DNA from 3 places in the Streptomyces sp. x-19 genome. Region 1 is predicted to be linked to each of the others. Evidence: riboswitches for the same ligand, from Rfam matches in the RefSeq annotation. Region 1 holds a riboswitch; each other region holds the start of a gene.
The links. A riboswitch is a leader RNA that binds a small molecule or an ion and turns the genes downstream of it on or off. The one in region 1 is predicted to bind cyclic di-AMP.
Positions count from the first base shown of each region.

Region 2: linked by a shared signal. The riboswitch ahead of ACLJT4_RS40225 (peptidoglycan DD-metalloendopeptidase family protein) and the one ahead of ACLJT4_RS37845 (M23 family metallopeptidase) in region 1 are both predicted to bind cyclic di-AMP.
Region 3: linked by a shared signal. The riboswitch ahead of ACLJT4_RS37520 (transglycosylase family protein) and the one ahead of ACLJT4_RS37845 (M23 family metallopeptidase) in region 1 are both predicted to bind cyclic di-AMP.

Region 1 covers NZ_JAJPWK010000032.1:20,214-27,956, forward strand. The annotation lists gene ACLJT4_RS37830 (DNA topoisomerase (ATP-hydrolyzing) subunit A) at 1-1,373, opposite strand, end outside; gene ACLJT4_RS37835 (M16 family metallopeptidase) at 1,700-3,040, shown strand; gene ACLJT4_RS37840 (M16 family metallopeptidase) at 3,067-4,449, shown strand; cyclic di-AMP (ydaO/yuaA leader) riboswitch at 4,747-4,903, shown strand; gene ACLJT4_RS37845 (M23 family metallopeptidase) at 4,916-5,716, shown strand; gene ACLJT4_RS37850 (GntR family transcriptional regulator) at 6,001-6,687, shown strand; gene ACLJT4_RS37855 (HPr family phosphocarrier protein) at 7,065-7,346, opposite strand; gene ACLJT4_RS37860 (GNAT family N-acetyltransferase) at 7,544-7,743, shown strand, end outside.
Region 2 covers NZ_JAJPWK010000042.1:18,349-26,091, forward strand. The annotation lists gene ACLJT4_RS40220 (aldo/keto reductase) at 1-649, opposite strand, end outside; gene ACLJT4_RS40225 (peptidoglycan DD-metalloendopeptidase family protein) at 757-2,157, opposite strand; cyclic di-AMP (ydaO/yuaA leader) riboswitch at 2,169-2,325, opposite strand; gene ACLJT4_RS40230 (DUF2332 domain-containing protein) at 2,738-3,856, shown strand; gene ACLJT4_RS40235 (PP2C family protein-serine/threonine phosphatase) at 3,891-5,030, opposite strand; gene ACLJT4_RS40240 (arsenate reductase ArsC) at 5,811-6,230, opposite strand; gene ACLJT4_RS40245 (ArsR/SmtB family transcription factor) at 6,483-6,788, shown strand; gene arsB (ACR3 family arsenite efflux transporter) at 6,788-7,743, shown strand, end outside.
Region 3 covers NZ_JAJPWK010000031.1:18,385-26,127, reverse strand. The annotation lists gene ACLJT4_RS37545 (NAD(P)/FAD-dependent oxidoreductase) at 1-45, opposite strand, end outside; gene ACLJT4_RS37540 (exopolyphosphatase) at 516-1,457, opposite strand; gene ACLJT4_RS37535 (DUF501 domain-containing protein) at 1,454-2,056, opposite strand; gene ACLJT4_RS37530 (FtsB family cell division protein) at 2,183-2,671, opposite strand; gene eno (phosphopyruvate hydratase) at 2,893-4,209, opposite strand; gene ACLJT4_RS37520 (transglycosylase family protein) at 4,518-5,201, opposite strand; cyclic di-AMP (ydaO/yuaA leader) riboswitch at 5,209-5,378, opposite strand; gene ACLJT4_RS37515 (transglycosylase family protein) at 5,638-6,639, opposite strand; gene ACLJT4_RS37510 (cytochrome P450 family protein) at 6,895-7,743, opposite strand, start outside.

The sequences.
Region 1 (7,743 bases):
AGCCGGTCGCGCTCGGCCTCCAACTCGATCCGGTCGAACTTAGTCAACCGGCGCAGCGGGGTGTCGAGGATGTACTGGGTCTGCACCTCGCTCAGCGCGAAGCGGTCGATCAGGCGCTCCTTGGCCTGGGCGCTGTTCTCGCTGGAGCGGATCAGACGGATGACCTCGTCGATGTCCACCAGGGCGGTCAGCAGGCCCTCGACCAGGTGGAGCCGGTCGCGCCGCTTGGTGCGGCGGAACTCGCTGCGTCGGCGCACCACGTTGAAGCGGTGGTCGACGTAGACCTCCAGCAGTTCCTTGAGGCCCAGCGTCAGTGGCTGGCCGTCCACCAGGGCGACGTTGTTGATGCCGAAGGACTCTTCCATCGGCGTGAGCTTGTAGAGCTGCTCCAGCACGGCCTCGGGGTGGAAGCCGTTCTTGACCTCGATCACCAGCCGCAGGCCGTGCTCGCGGTCGGTGAGGTCCTTCACGTCCGCGATGCCCTGGAGCTTCTTGGTCCCCACCAGATCCTTGATCTTGGAGATGACCTTCTCCGGGCCGACCGCGAAGGGGAGTTCGGTGACGACCAGGCCCTTGCGGCGGGCGCTGACGTTCTCCACCGCGACCGTCGCACGGATCTTGAACGTGCCGCGGCCCTTCTCGTACGCGTCCCGCACCCCGCCCAGGCCCACGATCCGGCCGCCCGTCGGCAGGTCCGGACCGGGCACGAAGCGCATCAGGGCTTCGAGATCGGCGTTCGGGTGCTTGATCAGGTGGCGGGCTGCGGCGATCACCTCGCCGAGGTTGTGCGGCGGCATGTTCGTGGCCATGCCGACGGCGATGCCGGACGTCCCGTTGACGAGGAGGTTCGGGTAGGCGGCGGGGAGGGCGACCGGCTCCTGCTCCTGGCCGTCGTAGTTGGGCGTGAAGTCGACGGTGTCCTCTTCGATGGACTCCGTCATCAGGGACGTCGCCGACGCCATCCGGCACTCGGTGTACCGCATCGCGGCGGGCGGGTCGTCGTTGCCCAGGGAACCGAAGTTGCCGTGCCCGTCCACCAGGGGCAGCCGCATCGAGAACGGCTGCGCCATGCGGACCAGGGCGTCGTAGATCGACGCGTCACCGTGCGGGTGGAGCTTGCCCATCACCTCACCGACGACCCGGGCGCACTTCACGTACCCGCGCTCGGGCCGCAGGCCCATCTCGTTCATCTGGTAGAGGATGCGGCGGTGTACGGGCTTGAGACCGTCGCGGGCGTCCGGCAGGGCGCGCGAGTAGATGACCGAGTACGCGTACTCGAGGAAGGATCCCTGCATCTCGTCGACGACGTCGATGTCGAGGATCCTCTCCTCGAAGTCGTCCGGCGGCGGGGTCTTCGTGCTGCGGCGGGCCATCGCGGCTGCGGCTCCTTCTGCTGCGTCTACTGCCGATGTGTGATCAACGCTGTGGGATCAACGCTATTGGGTCAACGCTTCGGACCAACGCTGGGATCCACGTTGACCGGCCGGCCGGTGGACCGACCGGCGAGTCTGATGAGTCTGACGCGGACCATTGTGGACCGCCCCACTGACAACGCTCACCACGACTCCCCCCTTCCCGCCCCGCCGTGGAGCGCGGCGCACGTTCGGGGCCTTCCTCACGGGAACTTCGCCAGATGCCGGCGCGGTTGCATACAGTGACAGAACTTCCTCGCAAGCGGATCGAAGGGACGTACATGCCCATGGGTCACACGGCCACTGAAGAAGCCGGCTCCGGCGGCCTGACAGCAACCGAGCACCGGCTGGCCAACGGCCTGCGCGTGGTGCTCTCCGAAGACCACCTGACGCCGGTGGCGGCCGTCTGCCTGTGGTACGACGTCGGCTCGCGCCACGAGGTCAAGGGCCGCACCGGCCTGGCTCACCTCTTCGAGCACCTGATGTTCCAGGGGTCCGCGCAGGTGAAGGGCAACGGCCACTTCGAGCTCGTCCAGGGCGCCGGCGGTTCGCTCAACGGCACCACGAGCTTCGAGCGCACCAACTACTTCGAGACCATGCCCGCCCACGAGCTGGAGCTCGCGCTCTGGCTGGAGGCGGACCGGATGGGCTCGCTGTTGGCCGCGCTCGACGAAGAGTCCCTGGAGAACCAGCGCGACGTCGTCAAGAACGAGCGCCGCCAGCGCTACGACAACGTCCCCTACGGCACGGCGTTCGAGAAGCTGACGGCGATGGCCTACCCGGACGGCCACCCGTACCACCACACCCCCATCGGGTCGATGGCCGACCTCGACGCCGCCTCCCTGGAGGACGCGCGGTCCTTCTTCCGTACCTACTACGCGCCCAACAACGCGGTCCTGTCCATCGTGGGCGACATCGACCCCGAGCAGACGCTGGCCTGGGTGGAGAAGTACTTCGGCTCGATCCCCTCGCACGACGGCAAGCAGCCGCCGCGCGACGGCAGCCTGCCCGAGACCATCGGCGAGCAGCTTCGCACCGTGGTGGCGGAGGAGGTCCCCTCCCGCGCCCTGATGGCCGCGTACCGTCTCCCGCATGACGGCACCCGTGAGGCCGACGCCGCCGACCTCGCCCTCACCATCCTGGGCGGCGGCGAGTCCTCCCGGCTCTACAACCGCCTGGTGCGGCGCGACCGCAGCGCCGTCGCCGCTGGCTTCGGCCTGCTCCGGCTGGCCGGCGCGCCCTCGCTCGGGTGGCTGGACGTCAAGGCGTCCGGTGGCGTGGAGGTGCCCGCCATCGAGGCGGCCGTCGACGAGGAGCTGGCCCGCTTCGCCGAAGAGGGGCCCACCCCGGAGGAGATGGAGCGCGCCCAGGCCCAGCTGGAGCGCGAGTGGTTGGACCGGCTCGCCACGGTCAGCGGCCGCGCCGACGAACTGTGCCGCTTCGCCGTCCTGTTCGGCGACCCGCAGCTCGCGCTGACCGCCGTCCAGCGCGTCCTGGAGATCTCCCCGCTGGAGGTGCAGGCGGTCGCCAAGGCCCGGCTGCGCCCCGACAACCGCGCCGCGCTCGTCTACGAGCCCACCGCGCAGACCGACGCCGCCGGCACCGAGGAAGAGGAGGCGGCCAAGTGACCGACGCCACCACCCCCGTGAGCACCATGGAGTTCCACCCGCAGCCGCGCAGTGGTGCCGCCAAGCCGTGGGCCTTCCCGGCTCCCGAGCGCAGCCAGCTGCCCAACGGGCTGACCCTCCTGACGAGCCACCGCCCCGGCCAGCAGGTCGTCGCCGTGGAGATCAACCTCGTCGCCCCGCTGGAGGCCGAGCCCGAGGGCCTCGACGGCGTCGCCACGATCATGTCCCGGGCCCTGTCCGAGGGCACCGACAAGCACACCGCCGAGGAGTTCGCCGCCGAGCTGGAGCGTTGCGGCGCCACCCTGGACGCGCACGCCGACCACCCCGGCGTACGGGTCTCCCTGGAGGTCCCGGCGTCCCGGTTGCCGCGCGCGCTGGGCCTGCTCGCCGACGCGCTGCGTGCCCCCGCCTTCCCGGACGGGGAGGTCGAGCGGCTGGTCGGCAACCGCCTCGACGAGATCCCGCACGAGCTCGCCAACCCCGCCCGGCGGGCCGCGATGGCGCTGTCCAAGGAGCTCTTCCCGGCCACCTCCCGGATGTCCCGGCCCCGTCAGGGCACCGAGGAGACCGTCGCCCGGATCGACGCGGCCGCCGTCCGCGCCTTCTACGACGCGCACATCCGCCCCGCCACCGGCACCGCCGTCATCGTCGGTGACTTCACCGGCGTCGACCTGGACGCCGCGCTGGCCGACACCCTGGGCGCTTGGACGGGTTCCACCGCCGAGCCGCAGAAGCCGTCCCCGGTCGTCGCGGACGACACCGGCCGCGTCGTGATCGTCGACCGCCCCGGTGCCGTCCAGACCCAACTGCTCATCGGCCGGATCGGCGCGGACCGGCACGACCGGGTGTGGCCCGCCCAGGTGCTCGGCACGTACTGCCTCGGCGGCACCCTCACCTCCCGTCTGGACCGGGTGCTGCGCGAGGAGAAGGGCTACACCTACGGCGTGCGCGCCTTCGGGCAGGTCCTGCGCTCCTCGGCGCCGTCCTCCCCGGAGGGCGCGTCCGGCGCCGCCATGCTCGCCATTAGCGGGTCGGTGGACACCGCCTCCACCGGGCCGGCGCTCCAGGATCTGTGGACGGTGCTGCGCACTCTCGCCGCCGAGGGGTTGACGGACGCCGAGCGCGACGTCGCCGTGCAGAACCTCGTCGGCGTCGCGCCGCTGAAGTACGAGACCTCTGCCGCCGTCGCCGGCACGCTGGCCGACCAGGTGGAGCAGCAGCTCCCCGACGACTACCAGGCGCAGCTGTACGTCCGGCTCGCGGAGACCGGCACGGTCGAGGCGACCGCCGCGGTCGTCAACGCCTTCCCGGTGGACCGGTTGGTGACGGTCCTGGTCGGTGACGCAGCGCAGATCGTCGAGCCGGTCAAGGCGCTGGGCATCGGAGAGGTGACGGTCGTCAGCGGCTGACCCCTCCTGTGACGGGGCGTCATCCAACGCCTCGTCAGTCCTCGACAAAGCGGCTCCCGTGGCGGTCACTTGCCACGGGGGCCGCTTCGTTCGTGCGCCCGTGGGACCACCGGTCCGGAACCTGCGGCTCCGGTCAGCCGCCGACGTGATGGGGCGATGGCGGCCGGTCGGTTGCGTCGGTTGCCCGATTCGCGTGTGGCGTGGCGCACAAAAATCCGGTTCTGTTTGCCGATTGAAAGTTGTCCCGATTAGCGTCGGTCCGGCTGTTCGTCACAAGTCCGCCACGACAGTGGCACCGGACAGCCATCGCCGAGTCCCCGTACGGCGCGAGCCAGGGGAGCCGGGGACCCAACCGTCCCTTGGGGTGAATCGGACCCCTCTCCGGAGGAGCCCGTAGGAGACCTTCCTGCTCCGAACCCGTCAGCTAACCCGGTAGGCGAGAGGGAAGGAAAGGACCAGCCAGTACATGGCGTTCACCCGTGCCACCGGGAAGCACCGCCGTGCGAGCCGCACCGCTCGCACCACCCGCAACCTCGCCGGCATAGCCACCCTCGCGGCCTCCGGTGTCGTCGCCTCCGTCGCGTCGCCCGCCCTGGCCGCGACGGACGAGTCGGCCCCGCATGACACCGGCCTCCAGCAGGCGGTCGTGATGGGCGATGAACTCGCCGGCCGGATCGAGGCGCAGGCCGACGCGCAGCAGGCGGCCGCCGAAGCCTCCGCGGCCCGCGCGAAGGCCGAGGCCGAGGCCGTCCGGCTGGCCGACGCGGCGAAGAAGAAGGCCGACGAGGCGAAGAAGAAGGCGGACGAGGAGCGCGCGGCCAAGGTGCGCGCCGCTCGCGAGGCCGAGCGCAAGCTCCTCAACACCTTCGTCGCCCCCGTCACCGGCTCCTACGTCTCCACCGGGTACAAGGCGTCCAGCGGACTGTGGTCCTCCGGTAGCCACACCGGCATCGACTTCCACGCCGCCTCTGGCACGTCGGTCCACGCCGTGGGCGCCGGCACCGTCGTCGAAGCCGGCTGGGGCGGCGCGTACGGCAACAACATCGTGATCCGGATGAACGACGGCACGTACACCCAATACGGTCACCTTTCGTCGATCGGGGTGACGGTCGGCCAGTCCGTCACCCGGGGCGAGCAGATCGCCCTCTCCGGCAACACCGGCAACACCACCGGCCCGCACCTCCACTTCGAGGCCCGGACCGGCCCCGACTACGGCTCGGACATCGACCCGATCGCCTACCTCCGCGCGCACGGCGTCAGCGTCTGATCCGACCGCGAACCTCTCCGCCGCAGTACCGTCCCCCGGAGCCCCGGCCCACCACCTGGTGAGCCGGGGCTCTGCTGTTGCCCCAGGGCGGGTGGCCCTCCCCCTGGCCGCGCGGGCGCTTCCACATAGCCATCGACCCGCCGCCCGAATGGCGTCCCGTCCGCCGTCCGAAAAGCGCCCATGAATTCTCGACCTCGCGAGAGGAAAAGCGCGCCGGTCGAATACAGTCGGGGAAAGCCGTCGAACGGCGGCGGTTTCCGGCGATTACGGTGGAGGCGCAGACGATGCGAGGTCACATTTCCGCGCATGCGGTGTGCACGGCAATCCGCGACGACATCGTCTCGGGAGCGCTCGTGCCGGGAAGCCGGCTGATCGAGGACGTTCTCGCCACGCGGTACGGCGTTTCCCGGGTCCCGGTGCGGGAAGCGCTGCGCACCCTCCAGTCCGAAGGATTCGTCACCACGCGCCTGCACGCGGGTGCCTGCGTCGCCGAACTCACCGAACGGGAGGCCGTCGACCTCCTCGACATCCGGGCCGCCCTGGAGCCGCTGGGCGCCGCCCGCGCGGCCGCCCGCCGCAGCGCCGCCCACCTCAAGGTGTTGCGCGGCCTGGTGCGACTCGGTCGTGAGCGGGTCCGGTACGGCCACCCCGCGGACCTGCACCAACTGGACGCCTGGTTCCACGAAACGCTCGCCCAGGCCGCCGGCAGCCCCAGCCTCGGCGCCCTGCTCATGCAGCTGCGGCGCAAGATCGACTGGATGTACGTCGTGGAGCCGCCCGCCCGCCCCTCCGCCTCCTGGGACGAGCACGGCGCCGTGCTGGACGCCGTGGTCCGTGGTGACGCGGAGCGGGCGCGCGCCCTTATGGCGGCGCACATCGAGCGGTCCCGGCCCGTGTACCGGCTGCGGCGCGCCGCTCCCGCTGTGAGCGAGGCGAAACGGCCCGTCAACACGGCACGCGCCCGCGCTTAACAATCACCCCGTATATAAAAGGGGAGTGGCAGGAATGTGCCGATGTCCTCGGGAATGGCCGGTGCGCGAGAGCGGGAAGTTCGGGAATGGAGAGGCGGCGCGAAAGGGGACGGACAAGTTCGAGCGCGGCCGCGCTGATTTCCGAATCTCGGTATCGGGAACGTGCCGGGCACTGTTCGCGGGCCGGTGAGTCATTTCCGTGCGCGAGGAGATGGCTCGCCCGGCCGGTTGATTCTTTACGCGGGGAATCGAACGAGGGTCGGGCCTCCGCCGCCGTGCAACAGAAAACGACCCCGCCGCAGCAGCCGGACGTCCCGGTTGCCGCGGTGGGGCCGCATCAGGAGAAGGGAAGGAGGGGCGGGTGGCCCCGGTGCTCCTCAGACGGTCTCGGGGAGCTCCTCGAGACCCTCCGCGACCAGCTTCGCCAGGCGGTCGAGCGCGGCCTCGGCGCCGTCCGCGTCGGAAGCCAGCACGATCTCCTCGCCGCCCTGGGCGCCCAGGCCCAGGACCGCGAGCATGGAGGCGGCGTTGACGGGGTTGCCGCCGGCCTTGGAGATCGTCATCGGGACGCCGGAGGCGGTGGCCGCTCGGACGAAGATCGACGCGGGGCGGGCGTGCAGGCCCTCGGCCCAACCGACATTGACGCGGCGCTCAGCCATGGTGTTGCCCTTCAAAGTCGTGACTGTTGTCTAGACCATTCTCGCACGCTGCCAGGAGTGGTCCCGCAGCCCTTCGTCCCGGTTCCCGACCGCCTTGCGGCCCTCTTTCCAGGCCCTCGGACCCGCTGCGGTGGGCCCGGGAAATCGAGCGTACGCACGTCGAGCCGGTTGTCGGTGCCCCGCCGTACGCTGTCCGCATGCAGACGCCGCCGGATCACGCGTACCCGTCCCACTGGGAAGCCGACGTGGTGCTGCGCGACGGCGGGACGGCGCGCATCCGGCCCATCACGCCGGCCGACGCCGAGCGGTTGGTCTCCTTCTACGAGCAGGTCTCGGACGAATCGAAGTACTACCGCTTCTTCGCGCCGTATCCGCGGCTGTCGGACCGGGACGTCCA
Region 2 (7,743 bases), on a different contig from region 1:
ACGGGACGGCGGCCACGCCGTTGCGGGCGGCGACGTCGGCGAGTTCGCCCTCGTAGGTGTCGCGGGAGACCAGGTTGTAGTGCGGCTGGAGGGCCACGTAGCGGGCCACGCCCTCGCGGGCGGAGAAGTCCAGCGACTCCTGCAGGCGCCGCGCGGAGATGTTGGACGCGGCGATCTCCCGGACCTTGCCCGCGCGCACGAGGTCGTCGAGGGCGGTCAGGAACTCGCCCACCTCGACCGATTCGTCGTCGTAGTGGGTGTAGTAGAGGTCGATGTGGTCCGTGCGCAGCCGGGTCAGGGACAGGTCGACGGCGGTCTTGATGGTGGCGGCGGACAGGCCCTTGAGGTCGGGGTGGACACCGACCTTGGTGGCGATCACGACGTCGTCGCGGTTGCCGCGGGCGGCCAGCCAGTTGCCGAGGACGGTTTCGGACTCGCCGCCCTTGTTGCCCGGCACCCAGGCGGAGTAGACGTCGGCGGTGTCGATGAAGTTGCCGCCGCCGGCGACGTAGGCGTCGAGCACGGCGAAGGACTCGGCCTCGTCGGCGGTCCAGCCGAAGACGTTGCCTCCGAGGCAGAGCGGGGAGACGGACAGCGAACCGAGCGACTTGGGCGTGGGGGCGGAGCTCTGGGCGTGTGTCACGGTCATGCTCCGTGCCAACGCCCGGGTACGCGGAGTTGTTCCCTCCGCACCCGCCCGACCGCGGGGAGTCGTTCCCCCGCGGCCGGGCGGCCGGCTCCGGCTCCGTGCGCCCGTCAGACCGTGACCCCGCGGTCGCGCAACCAGGGCAGCGGGTCCGTCGGGGCGCCGGCGTCCGGGCGGACCTCCAGGTGGAGGTGGGGCGTGGTGGCGTTCCCGGTGGCGCCGACCCGGCCGATGACGTCGCCCGCGTGCACCCGCCCCGTCGTCTTGACCATCGAGGACAGGTGGCAGAACCAGAGCTGCGTGCCGTCGTCGAGGGTGAGGACGATGCGGTAGCCGTAGCCGCCGGCCCAGCCCGCCTGGGTGAGGGTGCCGTCGTGCACCGCCCTGACCAGCGTGCCGGTCGGGGCCGCGAAGTCCTGTCCGGTGTGGTCCGCGGCCCAACGGTCGCCGGCCTGCCCGAAGCCGGTGGTGAGGGTGTACGAGGAGACCGGGGCGACGGCGGTCCCCGCCCCGTCGGCGGGCCGGTCGTCCGACGCCGCCGGGCGGGCCCGCGACGCGGGCGCAGCCGGCTCGGCCGCCGCCTCGGGTGCCGTTCCGGATGCCGCGTCGGGCGCTGCTTCGTCCGCCGGGCCGGCGTCCGGTCCGGCGTCCGCATCGCTGCCGGTCTCGGCCTCCGCGGCCCCCGGTCGGCCGTCGGCCTGCTGGAGGATGCGGTGGCGCAGCGCCTCGGCCGGCCCCGCGCCCGGTGCGCCGCCCGCGGTGGCGTCGTCGCCCTGCGGACGGGACGCGGCGGGGCCGACCGCGGGGGCGGAGGCCGTCGTTGCGGAGTCCGTGCCGGCGGGCGTCGCGACGGGCGCGGCACCGGCGTCGGCCGTGCGGGGGCCGGCGTCCTGGAGGGCCCCGGTGGCGTCGTCGACCACGCCACCGGGGTCCGGCACCGATATCGGCACCGGCGGCCGGTCCTCGGCCGCGGCCACCCCGCTCGCGCCGACCGCCGCGATCACGCCGACGCCCAGCACCGTGCCGCCGCGCGCCAGCCCGCCGCTGCGCTGCTTGGCCACCCGGTGCTTGCCGCGGACCGGGCGGGCCGATGCGTCGCCGGCGTCCGACTCGTCGGCCGGCGGCCATCCGTCGCCGGCGTCCGCACCGGCGGGGCCGGCCGACGGCTCGGCGCCGCCCGGCGCGCCCTGGGGCGAAGGCTCCGGCGTCAGCAGGTCGTGGGAGAACACCTCACCGGGGGACCGCTGCCCCGGAAACTGGCCGTACGGCGAGGGGTCTTGGGGCGCTCCAGCGGGAGCTCCGCCGTCGGTCGGGCCATCGACAGCGGCGAATGCGCTGACGTCGTCGGGGCCGCTCACGGCAGTGGGGGCGGGAACGCCGGCGGGGTCACCGACGGTCGTGGGAACGGTGAAGCCGGCGGGGCCGCCGAAGCCGACCGGGCCACCGAAGTCGGCGGGACCACCGAGGCCGTACGCGGACGGAGCATGGGGGGCGGGCCTGTTGGACGCCACGGGGGCGCACTCCTTTCCTTCCTTCTCGCCTACCGGGTTAGCTGACGGGTTCGGAGCAGGAAGGTCTCCTACCGGCACCCCCTGGCGAGAGGCGCCCGATTCACCCCAAGGTGGTGGTTCCCCGGTTCCCTCTACTCAATTCCCTGCAATTCCAGGCGGATCCGACAGGACCCCCGGAACCGGCCGATCCGGGCGACCCGACTCGGGTCGAGGACGGGGGTCGCGCCGTGCGGAAAGCTGGCTCGGGCGGGTGGCTCAAGGGTCGTTCTGGAGGTGCGGGAACAGCGCGTGCAGGATTCGGCGTCGGCGCGCGGTGCCGCCATTGGCGACGGCTGGGACGACCGCGCTCCGTTATCGGACAGTAATAGAGACGGTGCGGGAAATCCAAGCGTTCCCACGAATCCGCGGGGGTTCCGCAAGCCCCCCGAAGAAGCTCTGGCGTGGACTTTTGCCCCCAGTCTGACCGCAAACAGGGCGAGTTGGCGCGGCATCGCCAAACGATCTCGCGGCGATTGTGCACCAGTCGTTATGCGGAGGGACGCCCCGCAGTTACGGAACGTGAGGGCGGTAACGTCGCCTCATGGTCGTCAACGTCGCGAACACCGGAAGCACCGTCAACACCCCACGGGACGTGGCGGTTCGGTACCGGGAGTTCTCCTGGCACGAGGCGCGGGGCCGGTCCGACGCGCACGAGGAACTCTCCGCCCGGATCGGCCAGGACGACGAGATCTGCGAACTGCTGGCCCGTTCGCTGCCCTCGGGGAACAAGCAGCAGCCGAACCTGCTGCTCGCCGCGGTGCGCTACCTGGACGGCCCGCACGCCGAGTCGGGGCCGCGCGGCGAGGCGGCGTACGGGCGGTGGCGCGAGTGGACGGTCCGGCACTGGGACGAGGTCCGCGCGGTGATCATGCGGCGCGCGACCCAGACCAACGAGCCGGCCCGCTGCGCCGCGTTACTGCCGCTGCTGGCCCGTCTGCCGCAGCCGCTGGCCCTCCTGGAGGTCGGGACGTCGGCGGGGCTGTGCCTGCACCCCGACCGGTACCGCTACCGGTACGTCCCCGACGGACCTCCCAGCCCCCACGGGGAGCCGGTCGAGGCCGGCGCCCCGGACGGCCCGGTCGCCTTCACCTGCCGCACCAGTGGGGTCGCGCCCTGGGACGACGGCGCGACGGTGCCGCCCGGCGCGCGGCCCGAGGTCGTCTGGCGCGGTGGCATCGACCTGGAACCGCTCGACCCGGTCGGGTCGCCGGACGACCTGCGTTGGCTGCACGCCCTGGTGTGGCCCGGCGACGAGGCCCGGTCGGCACGGCTCACGGCGGCCGTCGAGGCGGTCCGGGCGTCGCCGCGGCCCACGGTGGTGCGCGGCGACCTGATCGACGAACTGCCGGCGCTGGCCGCCCGGGTACCGGCCGGGGCGACGCTCGTCGTCTTCCACAGCGCGGTGCTGCACTACCTCCCGCCGGCCCGGCGCGAGGAGTTCGCCGGGCTCGTCCGGTCGGTGCTGGCCGAACGGGACGGCCCGGGTCACTGGATCTCCCAGGAGCACCACGGCGTGCTGCCGTGGATCACCGCGCCGGAGCACCGGTCCCTCGGGCCGGGGGACCCGATGTCGCTGACCCTCGCCCTGGACGAGCGCCCGGTGGCCCTGACGGGGCCGCACGGCCAGAGCGTGCACTGGTTGCGTCCGCCGCTGCCGTAACCCGGCCACCCCGCCCGTTCACCGACGCCCCGCGCTACGCCTCCAGGGGCCGCTGGACCGCCAACAGGGCCATGTCGTCGGCGGGGCCCCCGCCGGTGTGCCGGGCGACGTCCTCGACCACCACGTCCAACAGGTCCCCGGGGCCGCTGAATTGGCTGCCGCGCAACCGGGCGCACGGGTCGTAGAACCGCCCGGCCCGGTCGCGGGCCTCGGTCACCCCGTCGGTGAACAGCAGCAGCAGCGCCCCGGCGGGGAAGAACGTCTCGTCCGCGCGGTCGGGCCACCCGGCCACGTCGCCCAGTCCCAGCGGCAGCGCCGCCGTGTGCGGGGGCAGCTCCCGTAGGCCGCCGTCCGGGGTGAGCAGCAGGGGGGACGGGTGGCCGCGGTTGAGGATGCGCAGCACGGACTGGTTCCCGGCGGGGACCTCCGCCAGGACGGCCGTGGTGAAGCCCTCGTCCTGGTCGAGGCCGGCGCGGCGCCCGCCCTCCCGTTCGATCGCCCGTTCCAGCCGGCTCGCCACCGCCTCCAAGGTGGCCTCCTGCTCCGCCGCCTCGCGGAAGGCCCCGACCACGACGACCGCGGCCTCGACGGCCTCCAGCCCCTTGCCCCGGACGTCGCCGACGATCATCCGCACGCCGTGCGGGGTGTCCTGGATGGCGTGCAGGTCACCGCCGATGCGGGCACCGGCCCGGGCACCCACGTAGCGGGCGGCGACCGCCAGGCCGGCGAGGGTGTCGGGGGGCGCCGGCAGCACGGCCCGTTGGGCGGCCTCGGAGACGTCGCGCACGGAGGCGAGCCGGGCGTCGCTGCGCCGGACGACCCGGTTGATGCCGAGCGCCATCAGGGCCACCACGACGACCGTGATCGCCTCGGTGGCGGACTGGTAGTAGTCCTCGGCCCCGTGGTACGTGGCGAGCAGGACCTCGGTGACGACGGCGGCCAGGGCGGTGCCGGCGGTGGCCCGCAGGGAGTACAGCGGGGCGGCGACCAAGGGGGCGGCGGAGAGGAACGGGGCCGCGGTGTACTGGGGCGGCGTCACGAGGTCGAAGAGCACGCCGCCGCCGATGAGGACGGCGGGGAGCCAGCGCGCCAACGGCCGCCCCCACGAGGACATCTGGTTGCGGCGCGCCCGCCGTTCCTCGTCGGCCGTGCGGTTCCCGCCGCCTCGCACCATCCGCACCGGCCTCTTCCCAGTCCGCCCGCCCGGTGGCGCCCGGTGCGGGTCACGGCACCGCCGTGCTCCGCCCGCACGCCCCGGTCCGACTCCGGATCCGTCCGCGCCCCGGTCCGCCCGGCCGCGCACCCGCCGGGTCCCAGCGCAGCGCCGTTGCCGGGTACGTGGCACGCGCCTGCCAGCCACGCGCCACGCCCGCCGGGTGCGTCCTGACCGCACGCGATCCCCGAGGCACTGCCGGTTCAAGGCTTGCCGGCACCGCGCCGCCCGGCGAGTCCTCCTGCGCCGAACGGGGTAGGAACGGGCCGGGGCCGACCCGCCCCCCAAGGGTCCTCCCCACCGGGTTCCGGCACCGCCCCGGGAGCACCCCGCACGCACAACGAGCGGCGCCCCGACCGTCGTACCGGTCGGGGCGCCACTCTCCGTCGGAGCACCGCATGCTCCACCTGGTGGGCCATCAGGGGCTCGAACCCTGAACCAATGGATTAAAAGTCCTGGTGGGACCGTGATGACCGGTCCCACCAGGACTCCAGCAGTCCTTTTTTCCCAGTCGGTGCAGGTGTGTCATGGTGGGCGATCCGGTGCGGATCGCACTGTGCCACGACGTCCGCTCACGCACCGCTCACGCATGGGGTGCTGACTCCGTGGCCTGGTGGGGCTGGATGCCGCAGCCGGAGAGGGGGGTGGGAGACCCAATGCGACCGGCGCAGGCCACGGAGGGAAATGCGACTCTCGCCGCCGATCGCCAGCGTGGTCGCTGCCTCCCGTAGATCTCGGTGGTCACTTGCCGGCCCCTGCGTCGATCTCGGCGATCAGGTCCTCGATGCGGGTCTTGATCTCGTCGCGGATCGGGCGGACGGCCTCGACGCCCTGGCCGGCCGGGTCCTCCAGGGCCCAGTCGAGGTACTTCTTGCCGGGGAAGATCGGGCAGGCGTCGCCGCAGCCCATGGTGATGACGTAGTCGGACGCCTGGACGGCCTCGGCCGTCAGGACCTTGGGCTGCTGGTCGGCGATGTCGATACCGACCTCCTCCATCGCCTCGACGGCGGCCGGGTTGACCTGGTCGGCGGGTAGCGAGCCGGCGGAGCGGACCTCGATGCGGTCGCCTGCGAGGTGGGCGAGGAATCCGGCGGCCATCTGCGAGCGGCCGGCGTTGTGGACGCAGACGAAGAGCACGGAGGCGAGCGGCGCGGAGGGCATGAGTTCTTCCTTCACGAAGCGGATGGTGCGGACGGGAGGCCAGTGGCCTGGCAGGTCTTTGCGGCTGCGCGCGAACAGCGCCCGAGGCAGGGCCCCGCCCGGCGCCCGTGCGGCGCGAGGCGCGCCGCATCGGTGGCCAGCCGTTCGTCGGGCAGGCCGGACGGAGGGGATGCGGTCACGAGAACCCTTTCAAGGGGCTGACAGATCAGCGCGTACTGGTGTCAGCTTTGACTGATGTGAGAGTATCAGCGCATGATGACGTCAGTCGATACTGATCTGATCCGGGTGCTGGCCGACCCGCTCAGGCTGAAGATCGTGAACCTGCTCGCCCACGAGACGCTGTGCACCACGCACCTGGTCGAGGAGACCGGCGCCAAGCAGACCAACCTCTCCAACCACCTGCGGGTGCTGCGGGAGGCGGGTGTGGTGGAGACCGAGCCCTGCGGCCGGTTCACGTACTACCGGCTGCGGCCGGACGTCATCGAGGCCCTGGCCGGGGCCTTCGCCGAGCTGGCCGCCACCGCCCGCGCCACCGCCGACCGGAAGAGGCCCTGCTAGTGAGCCGCATCGAAGCCCCCGCGACGACGGAAGAGGCGTCCGTCGTCGCCAAGCTCTCCACCCTGGACCGCTTCCTGGCGGTGTGGATCCTGATCGCCATGGGGCTCGGCCTGGGCCTGGGCCGTCTCATCCCCGGTCTGAACGACGCCTTGGCCAAGGTGGAGATCGGCGGGATCTCCCTGCCGATCGCCGTCGGCTTGCTGATCATGATGTATCCGGTGCTGGCCAAGGTCCGCTACGACAAGCTCGACGCCGTTACAGGCGACAAGAAGCTGATGGTCTCCTCGCTGGTCATCAACTGGATCCTCGGGCCGGCGGTGATGTTCGCGCTGGCGTGGACCTTCCTGCCGGACCTGCCCGAGTACCGGACCGGGTTGATCATCGTGGGCCTGGCCCGCTGCATCGCCATGGTGATCATCTGGAACGACCTGGCCTGCGGCGACCGCGAAGCCGCCGCCGTCCTGGTCGCCCTGAACTCCGTCTTCCAGGTCATCGCCTTCGGCCTGCTCGGCTGGTTCTACCTGGACCTGCTGCCGAACTGGCTCGGCTTGGGCAACGGACAGCACCTCGACATCTCCATGTGGAAGATCGCCCTCAACGTGGTCATCTTCCTGGGCGTCCCGCTGGTCGCCGGCTTCCTGACCCGTCGCCTGGGCGAGAAGAAGCTGGGCCGGGAACGGTACGAGTCCGCCTTCCTGCCGAAGATCGGACCATTCGCCCTCTACGGCCTGCTGTTCACGATCGTCATCCTCTTCGCGCTGCAGGGAAAGACGATCACCTCGCAGCCGCTGGACGTCGCCCGGATCGCGCTGCCGCTGCTGGCCTACTTCGCGATCATGTGGTTCGGCAGCTTTGCCCTCGGCAAGGGCCTTGGACTTGCCTACGACCGCACCGCGACCCTCGCCTTCACGGCCGCCGGCAACAACTTCGAGCTGGCCATCGCCGTGGCCATCGC
Region 3 (7,743 bases), on a different contig from region 1:
CCCACCGCCTACAACGAGGATCCTGGGACGCTCCGTGGTGCTCATGCAATCGAGTATCCACCCCCACTTGGGGGGTCGCTCGTGAGCCCCTTCACAAGAATGACGGAGGCATCTGCTACACTCCGCCGTCCCCGTGACCGACGCCATAGCGCGTTCGGGGAACCACGGTATAACGCGACACGTTGGATACCCCTGTTGATCAGGGGTTGTCCCCTCGTGAAGGGCCGTACCAAGGCCCTGGAGGGCACTCGCGTAACACGGTGGAGACCCACCGTAGACCCCGCATTCTTCGGGCAGATGAGTCCTTGGACCTTCGAATGAGGGTCGAATGGCCCTCCAGTTCGCCCGGGAGGCGGGTTTTTCATGTGAAGGATTTCACGAACTTTCTTCCCGGACGACCTTCCGGGACCCCTCCAGGGGCCCCGAAACCCGCTCGGGCGGCGCCGCGCCCGCTCAAAAGCCGCGGTGCGGACGGCGGTTGCGGCGCCGCCCACGGGGCCTGACCGACCTGCCGGTCAGGCGATGCTCCAGGCGATTCCGTCCAGAATGTCGTGCTCGCTGACGACGACCTCGTCGGCGCCCACCCGATCCATGATCGACAGCAGGACCAGGGCGCCGGCGGCGATGACGTCGACCCGCCCCGGGTGCATGACGGGGATCGCCGCGCGCTCGGCGTGGGTGGAGGTCAGCAGCCGCTCGGTGATCTCGGCGACCGTGGCCCGGGACATCCGGGAGTGGTGGATGGCCGCCGACTCGTACTGGTCCAGGCCGAGCGCGACCGCGGCGACGGTGGTCACCGAACCGGCCAGGCCGACCAGCGTGGCGGCCTCGGTCAGCGGGACGGTCTCCTCGGCGCGGTCCAGGGCCGCGGCGATGTCGGCCTTGATCGCGGCGATCCGCTCCGGCGCGGGCGGGTCGGAGACCACACCGTCGTGGACCAGGTGGCGCTCGGTCATCCGGACGCAGCCGACGTCGACCGAGCGCGCCGCCCGGACCGTACGGTCGCCGAGCACGAACTCCGTCGAGCCGCCGCCGATGTCCACCACGAGGTAGGGGAGTTCGATGTGCGGGTGGCCGGTCAGCTCCTTGGTGGCGCCGACGAAGGAGAACTCCGCCTCCTGGTCCCCGCTGATCACCTCGGGCTCGACGCCGAGGATGTCCACCACCCCGCGGACGAACTCGTCGCGGTTCTCCGCGTCCCGGGACGCGGAGGTCGCCACGAACCGCAGCCGCTCCGCGCCCAGGTCCTTGATCACCGCGGCGTACTTCCGGCAGGCCGCGAAGGTGCGCTCCAGCGCCTCGGGCGCCAGCCGCCCCGTGCGGTCCACGCCCTGGCCCAGCCGGACGATCTCCATCCGGCGGTCCAGGTCCTTCAGCTCACCGGTCTCCGGGTCGAGGTCGGCGACCAGCAGGCGGATGGAGTTGGTACCGCAGTCGATGGCGGCGACCCGCTTCACTTGGCGTCTCCTTCGGGACGGCGGTCGCCGTCGGCGGCGTCCGGCCGGGTTTCGGAGGTGTGCGCGGGGCCCGGGGCGGGCTCCGCGCAGGGCGTCACGCAGGGGCCCTTGCGCCACCACTCGGGGAGCATCGCCAGGGCCTCGTCACCGAGCGGGTTGACGCCCGGCCCGGCGGCCAGCGAGTGGCCGACGAGCACGTGCAGGCACTTGACCCGGTCGGGCATCCCGCCCGCGCTCGGGAAGCCCTGGAGCACCTCGATGGCGTCCCGCCGACGGATGTAGTCCTCGTGGGCCGCGCGGTAGGCGGCGGCCAGTTCGGGGTCGTTCGCCAGTCGCTCGGTCATCTCCTTCATCACGCCGTTGGCCTCCAACGTGCCGATCGCGGACGCGGCCCGCGGGCAGGTGAGGTAGTAGAGCGTGGGGAAGGGGGTGCCGTCCTCCAGGCGCGGTGCGGTCTCCACGACGTCCGGCTGCCCGCACGGGCAGCGGTGCGCGATGGTGCGCAGGCCGCGCGGCGGGCGGCCGAGCTGGTCCTTGAAGGCGGCGATGTCCGCGGCGGTGGGCTCGGTGGGCTCGGTCTGGGGCGGGGGGGTGTCCATGTGCGCTTTCGGTCAGGGCCGGAGGTGGGTGGCGGCGGGGCCGGGCGGCGGCGGGAGACCGGTGGCGTCCCGCGCGACCGCGTGCGGGCCCGCGCGTACAGTCTCGCCGGTCGTGGCCGTCGGGGGCTACCGCCCGATCGTGGCGGCGGGTCCCGCGGCGTCAGCGGTGTCGGCGGCGTCGACATCGCTCCAGAGCTTGTCGTACCAGGGGCGCTGGGCCGCCTTGGCCTCCTTGGGGGCGGCGCGGACGCCGGAGCCGTCCTGGACGACGTATCCGGTCTCGCCCGGCATGACGTAGTGGAGGTGGCGGCGGGCCTGCTGCCGGACGTACGCCGGGTCCTGCCAGCGGGCCTTCTCGTCGCGCAGCCGGTCGAGCGCGGCGGCGGCGTCCTGGGCCTTGCGGCGCTGGTCGGCGATGTCCGAGCGCTGGGAGATGTACTGCCGCATGGGGTAGGCGAGGGCGACCACCAGCGAACACATCACCAGCGCCAACAGGGCGGCGCGGCCGGTGAGGCGGTTGCGGCGGGGGCGCCGCTTGGCGCGGTGGACACGGGCGGCGGCCTGTTCGCCGAGCGCCTTGAGCCGGGTCGCGGTGGAGAACCGGTCCGCGGGCACGTCGCCTCGCCTCCCCTTCAGCTTCCGTCCGTCCCGACGTCGTCACGGCGGTCGTCATGACGTACGTCCCCGGCAACGGTACGGGACCGGTGCCGGGGACGGTGTGCTTCGCCCCGGCCGTGCCCCTCGTCGGGTCCTGGGGCGGACCCGCGGGGGCGCGGCCGGACGGTGCGGTGCTGCTTGCCGTGCGGGCGCGGGGCGCCGACGGCGTCAGGGCGTGGTCAGCCCTTGAAGCGCGGGAAGGCGGAACGGCCCGCGTACACCGCGGCGTCGTCGAGGATCTCCTCGATGCGCAGCAGCTGGTTGTACTTGGCGACGCGCTCGGAGCGGGCCGGGGCGCCGGTCTTGATCTGGCCGCAGTTGGTGGCGACGGCGAGGTCGGCGATGGTGACGTCCTCGGTCTCGCCGGAGCGGTGCGACATCATGCACTTGAGGCCGTTGCGCTGGGCCAGCTCGACGGCGTCCAGGGCCTCGGTCAGCGAACCGATCTGGTTGACCTTGACCAGGAGGGCGTTGGCGGAGCCCTCCTCGATGCCGCGGGCCAGGCGCTCGGGGTTGGTGACGAAGAGGTCGTCGCCGACGAGCTGCACCTTGGAGCCGAGCTTGTCGTTGATGACCTTCCAGCCGGCCCAGTCGTCCTCGAAGAGCGGGTCCTCGATGGAGACCAGCGGGTAGGCCGCCACGAGCTCCTCGTAGTACTCGGTCATCTCGGCGGCCGAGCGCTCCTTGCCCTCGAACTGGTACTTGCCGTCCTTGTAGAACTCGGAGGCGGCGGCGTCCATCGCGAGCGCGATGTCCTGGCCGGGGGCGTAGCCGGCTTCCTTGATGGCTTCGAGGATCAGGTCCAGGGCCTCGCGGTTGGAGCCGAGGTTGGGGGCGAAGCCGCCCTCGTCGCCGAGGCCGGTGGCCAGGCCCTTGGCCTTCAGCACCTTCTTGAGGGTGTGGTAGACCTCGGCGCCCCAGCGCAGCGCCTCGGAGAAGGACTCCGCGCCGATCGGCGCGATCATGAACTCCTGGATGTCCACGTTGGAGTCGGCGTGCGAGCCGCCGTTCAGGATGTTCATCATCGGGACGGGCAGCACGTGCGCGTTCGGGCCACCGAGGTAGCGGAACAGCGGCAGGTCGCTGGCCTCGGAGGCGGCGTGCGCGACGGCGAGGGAGACGCCGAGGATGGCGTTGGCGCCCAGCGAGCCCTTGTTGTCGGTGGCGTCCAGGTCGAGCATCGCCTGGTCGATCAGCCGCTGCTCGGTCGCGTCGTAGCCGACGAGCTCCGGGCCGATCTGCTCGATGACGGCGAGGACGGCCTTCTCCACGCCCTTGCCGAGGTAGCGGTTGGGGTCGCCGTCCCGGAGCTCGACGGCCTCGAAGGCGCCGGTGGAGGCGCCGGACGGCACAGCGGCACGGCCGGTGCTGCCGTCGTCGAGGCCGACCTCGACCTCGACCGTGGGATTACCTCGCGAGTCGAGAATTTCGCGGGCTACGACGACGTCGATGGACGGCACGTTGTCTCCTTCGTGGGTGTCTGGAGTTCTCGGCATGAGCCTAACGGCCCCGGACGGATCCGCTCGCCTGTGGCCCGCTCCGTGGGACGAAAAACCCCAACAAGCAGGCTAAAAGCCCAGTTCACGGGAGGTTTACGGGCAATGTTCGCTGAGCGGGGAACGTCGCGCCGGGCCGTCGGCGAGGCCCGGCGATCGGTGCACGTCAGGACGGGCGCCGCGGTCAATCCGGGCGGGGCGGCCGGACCACGGCGGGTTTCCGGGGCCCGGGAACGGAGAAGCCCCGCCGTGGCGCGCTCGGGGGTACGCGCCGCGGCGGGGCAGCTCTCTCGGGCAACCGGGACGGCTCAGATGCTGAGCTTCTGGCCCGGGAAGATGAGGTTGGGGTTGCCGCCGACGACGGACTTGTTGGCGGCGTAGAGCGCCTTCCAGTGGGTGCCGTGCGCCTTGGCGATCTTGGCGAGGGTGTCGCCGGCCTTGACGGTGTAGGTGTCGCCGGAGCGCTGCGACTGCTGCGGGGCCGGCTGGGCCTTCTCGGCCTTCTCGCGGACCGGGGCGGACTTCTTGGTGGTGCCCTCGGTCTGCTTGCGGGCCTCGGAGGCGCCCTGGCTCTTCTTGACGGTGGCGCCGCCGGACGGGTCGACGTTGGCGGCCGGGCCACCGGAGGTCAGGTTGCCGGCGCCGGCGCAGGACCAGGCACCCGGGCCCTGGATGGCGAGGAGCTTCTCGGCGGCGGCGATCTGCTGGGACTTGGTGGCCAGGTCGGCGCGGGCCGCGTACTGGGTGCCACCGGCGGCGGCCCAGCTGGAGTTCGAGAACTGCAGGCCACCGTAGTAGCCGTTACCGGTGTTGATCGACCAGTTGCCGCCGGACTCGCACTGGGCGACCTTGTCCCAGGTCGCGACGGAGGCGGCGGAAGCGGAGGTGGCACCCATCAGCGGGACGGCGACGGCGGCGCCGGCGACACCGGCCAGGGTGGCGACGCGGACGGCCTTGGAGCTGCGGCGGTGCTTGCCCTTGTTGATCAGCATCGTGCGTTCGTTTTCTCACCGACGCCTACGAGGTGAGCTGTCGGGTTCGGGCCGTGTGAGCTGCCCGGCCGCGTGTACTGGACACGCGACTTCACCCCAAGCCGGCTGACCCGTCTTCACGGGCGGGGCCGGCACTTACCTTGGGTCCCCCGCTCCTGCCTTCGGCGCTTGCGCGTCGTCGACTCCGACCGCCGGCAGGACTCGGCGTGCGATCGAAGGGCCCGCTTTGGCGAGCGGTCCTGACCGTAATCAGTAATCCCGTTGGTGTTCAAACCCCATCTTCTGAACCAAGTTGACCGTTTTTGATCATCGCGGTGGTCATTTCCGCAGGTCGGCACCGGTATGAGAACGGGGGGCGAACCGGGGTCCGCCCCCCGCAACGAGAGCCATATCTCACTTTTACGGAACGCCGCGAAAAACGACGAACTGCCGGTAACTACCCCTCTGTCCGGCCGAGATCGAGCAACTGGCCGGGGTGGATGAGGTCCGCGTCGGCGCCGATGACGCCCTGGTTGCGGTGGTAGAGCGCGGGCCAGCCGCCCGGCAGGTCATGGCGGTCCGCGATGGCTGACAGGTTGTCACCGACGCGCACGCGGTAGCTGCCGGTCTCCGCCGGGGGCGTGCGGGGCGTCTCCCCGCCGCGCGAGGCGTGCCGGCCGCTGCCGCCGTCCCGGTCCTCCGCGGGGGCCGCGCCGTCGTCCGGCGTGCCGCGGTGCTTGCCGGCGGCGGGCGGCGTGCCGGGCTCGGCGGGCCGGTCGGGGCCGGTGGAGCCGGTGGAGCCGGACGGGGACGTGGGGGTGCTGGGGTCCGCCGGGTCGGACGGCGTGCCCGACGGGGAGTCGCCCGGCGTCGCGGAGTCGGACGGGGCGGGGGTGGCGGACGGGGAGTCCGTCGGGTCCGGGGTCGCCGGGGGCGCGTCCGGGGCGTCGGTGCCGGCGTCGGCACCCGCGTCGGTGCCGGTGCCGGAACCGGCGGAGTCACCGTCGGACGGTGCGGGGGTCTTGCTGCCCGGACCTGCCTCGCCCTGGTCCCCGGCCGCGTCGGAGGGGTCGCCGGTGCCGGTGTGGCCGTGGGTCGGGCGGGGCGCGGGCCGGGTGGTGGCGCCGGGGTCGACGGCGGGCTTGCGGCCCCCCTTGGTCAGCCCGGCCTTCACCGCGCAGCTGGGGAAGGCGTCCGGGCCCCGGTCGTCGAGGATCGCCTCGGCCACGGCTATCTGCTGGGCGCGGCTGGCGAGGTCGGGGCGGGAGGCGTAGGCGGAGCCGCCGTAGTCGTCCCACATCTCCTGGGTGAGCTGGAGGCCGCCGTAGAAGCCGTTGCCGGTGGCGGAGCTCCACACCCCGCCGCTCTCGCACTGCGCGACGCGGTCCCAGGTGGACGCGTCGGCCGCGTGGGCGCCGCCCGCGGTGAACAGCGGGAGGGCCAGGCCCGCGCCGGTCACTCCTGCCGTGACAAAGATGGCCGGTGCTTGTCTGGGGCGACGGTGTCGGCCGTTCCCGGAACGCATGCGGTTGCCTTTCGCGCGGCGGTTGAGTTGTCGGACCGGTGTCGGCGGGGACACCGGGCGGCATCCCGGGGCCGGCCCCGATCGTCGGTGGAAAGGTAACCGGGGTCACGGGCAGTCACAAGCCGGTGTAGCGGAGATCACGCAATGGTTACGCAGCTGACGAAGTGTCAATTACGGGATGGCGCCCGGTCAGGACGGCTCGGGCGTGAACTCCACCGGCAGGGTGCGCAGTCCGCGCATGATGAGCCCGCCACGCCAGCGCAAATCATCCGGTTCCACCGCAAGTCGGAAGTCCGGCAGGCGGGTCAGCAGGGTCGCCAACGCGGTCTGCCCTTCCAGCCGGGCCAGCGGGGCACCGAGGCAGTAGTGGATGCCGTGCCCGTAGCCCAGGTGTGGGTTGTCACGCCGGGTGAGGTCGAGCACGTCCGGCTCGTCGAACCGCGCCGGATCCCGGTCGGCGGCGGCCAGCACCACCAGCACCGGGTCCCCCTCGGCGATCCGCTGCCCGCCGAGCGTCAGCGCGCGGGTCGCGTACCGCCAGGTGGCCAGCTCCACGGGTCCGTCGTAGCGGAGCAGTTCCTCGACGGCGGTGCCGAGCAGTTCGGTGTCGCCGACCGCGAGCGACTTCTGGAGCAGTTCGCGCTGGGCGGGGTGGCGGAGCAGGGTGTAGGCGCCGTTGCCGATGAGGTTGACGGTGGTCTCGAAGCCGGCGAAGAGCAGGATGAAGGCCATCGCCGCGGCCTCGTTCTCCGTGAGGTGCTCGCCGTGGTCGGAGGCCCGGATCAGCCCGGAGATCAGGTCGTCGCCGAGGTCGGCCCGCTTGCGGTGGATCAGCTCGGCCAGGTACGCCCGCATCTTCTTCACCGACCGGGCGACGCCGCCGCGCGGCCCACCGCCGTGCCGGATCATCATGCCGGCCCAGTCCCGGAAGTCGTCCTGGTCCTCGGGCGGGACGCCGAGCAGGTCGCAGATCGCGTAGATCGGCAGCGGGAACGCGAACTCGTGGATCAGGTCCGCGCTCCCCCGCTGTGCGCCGTG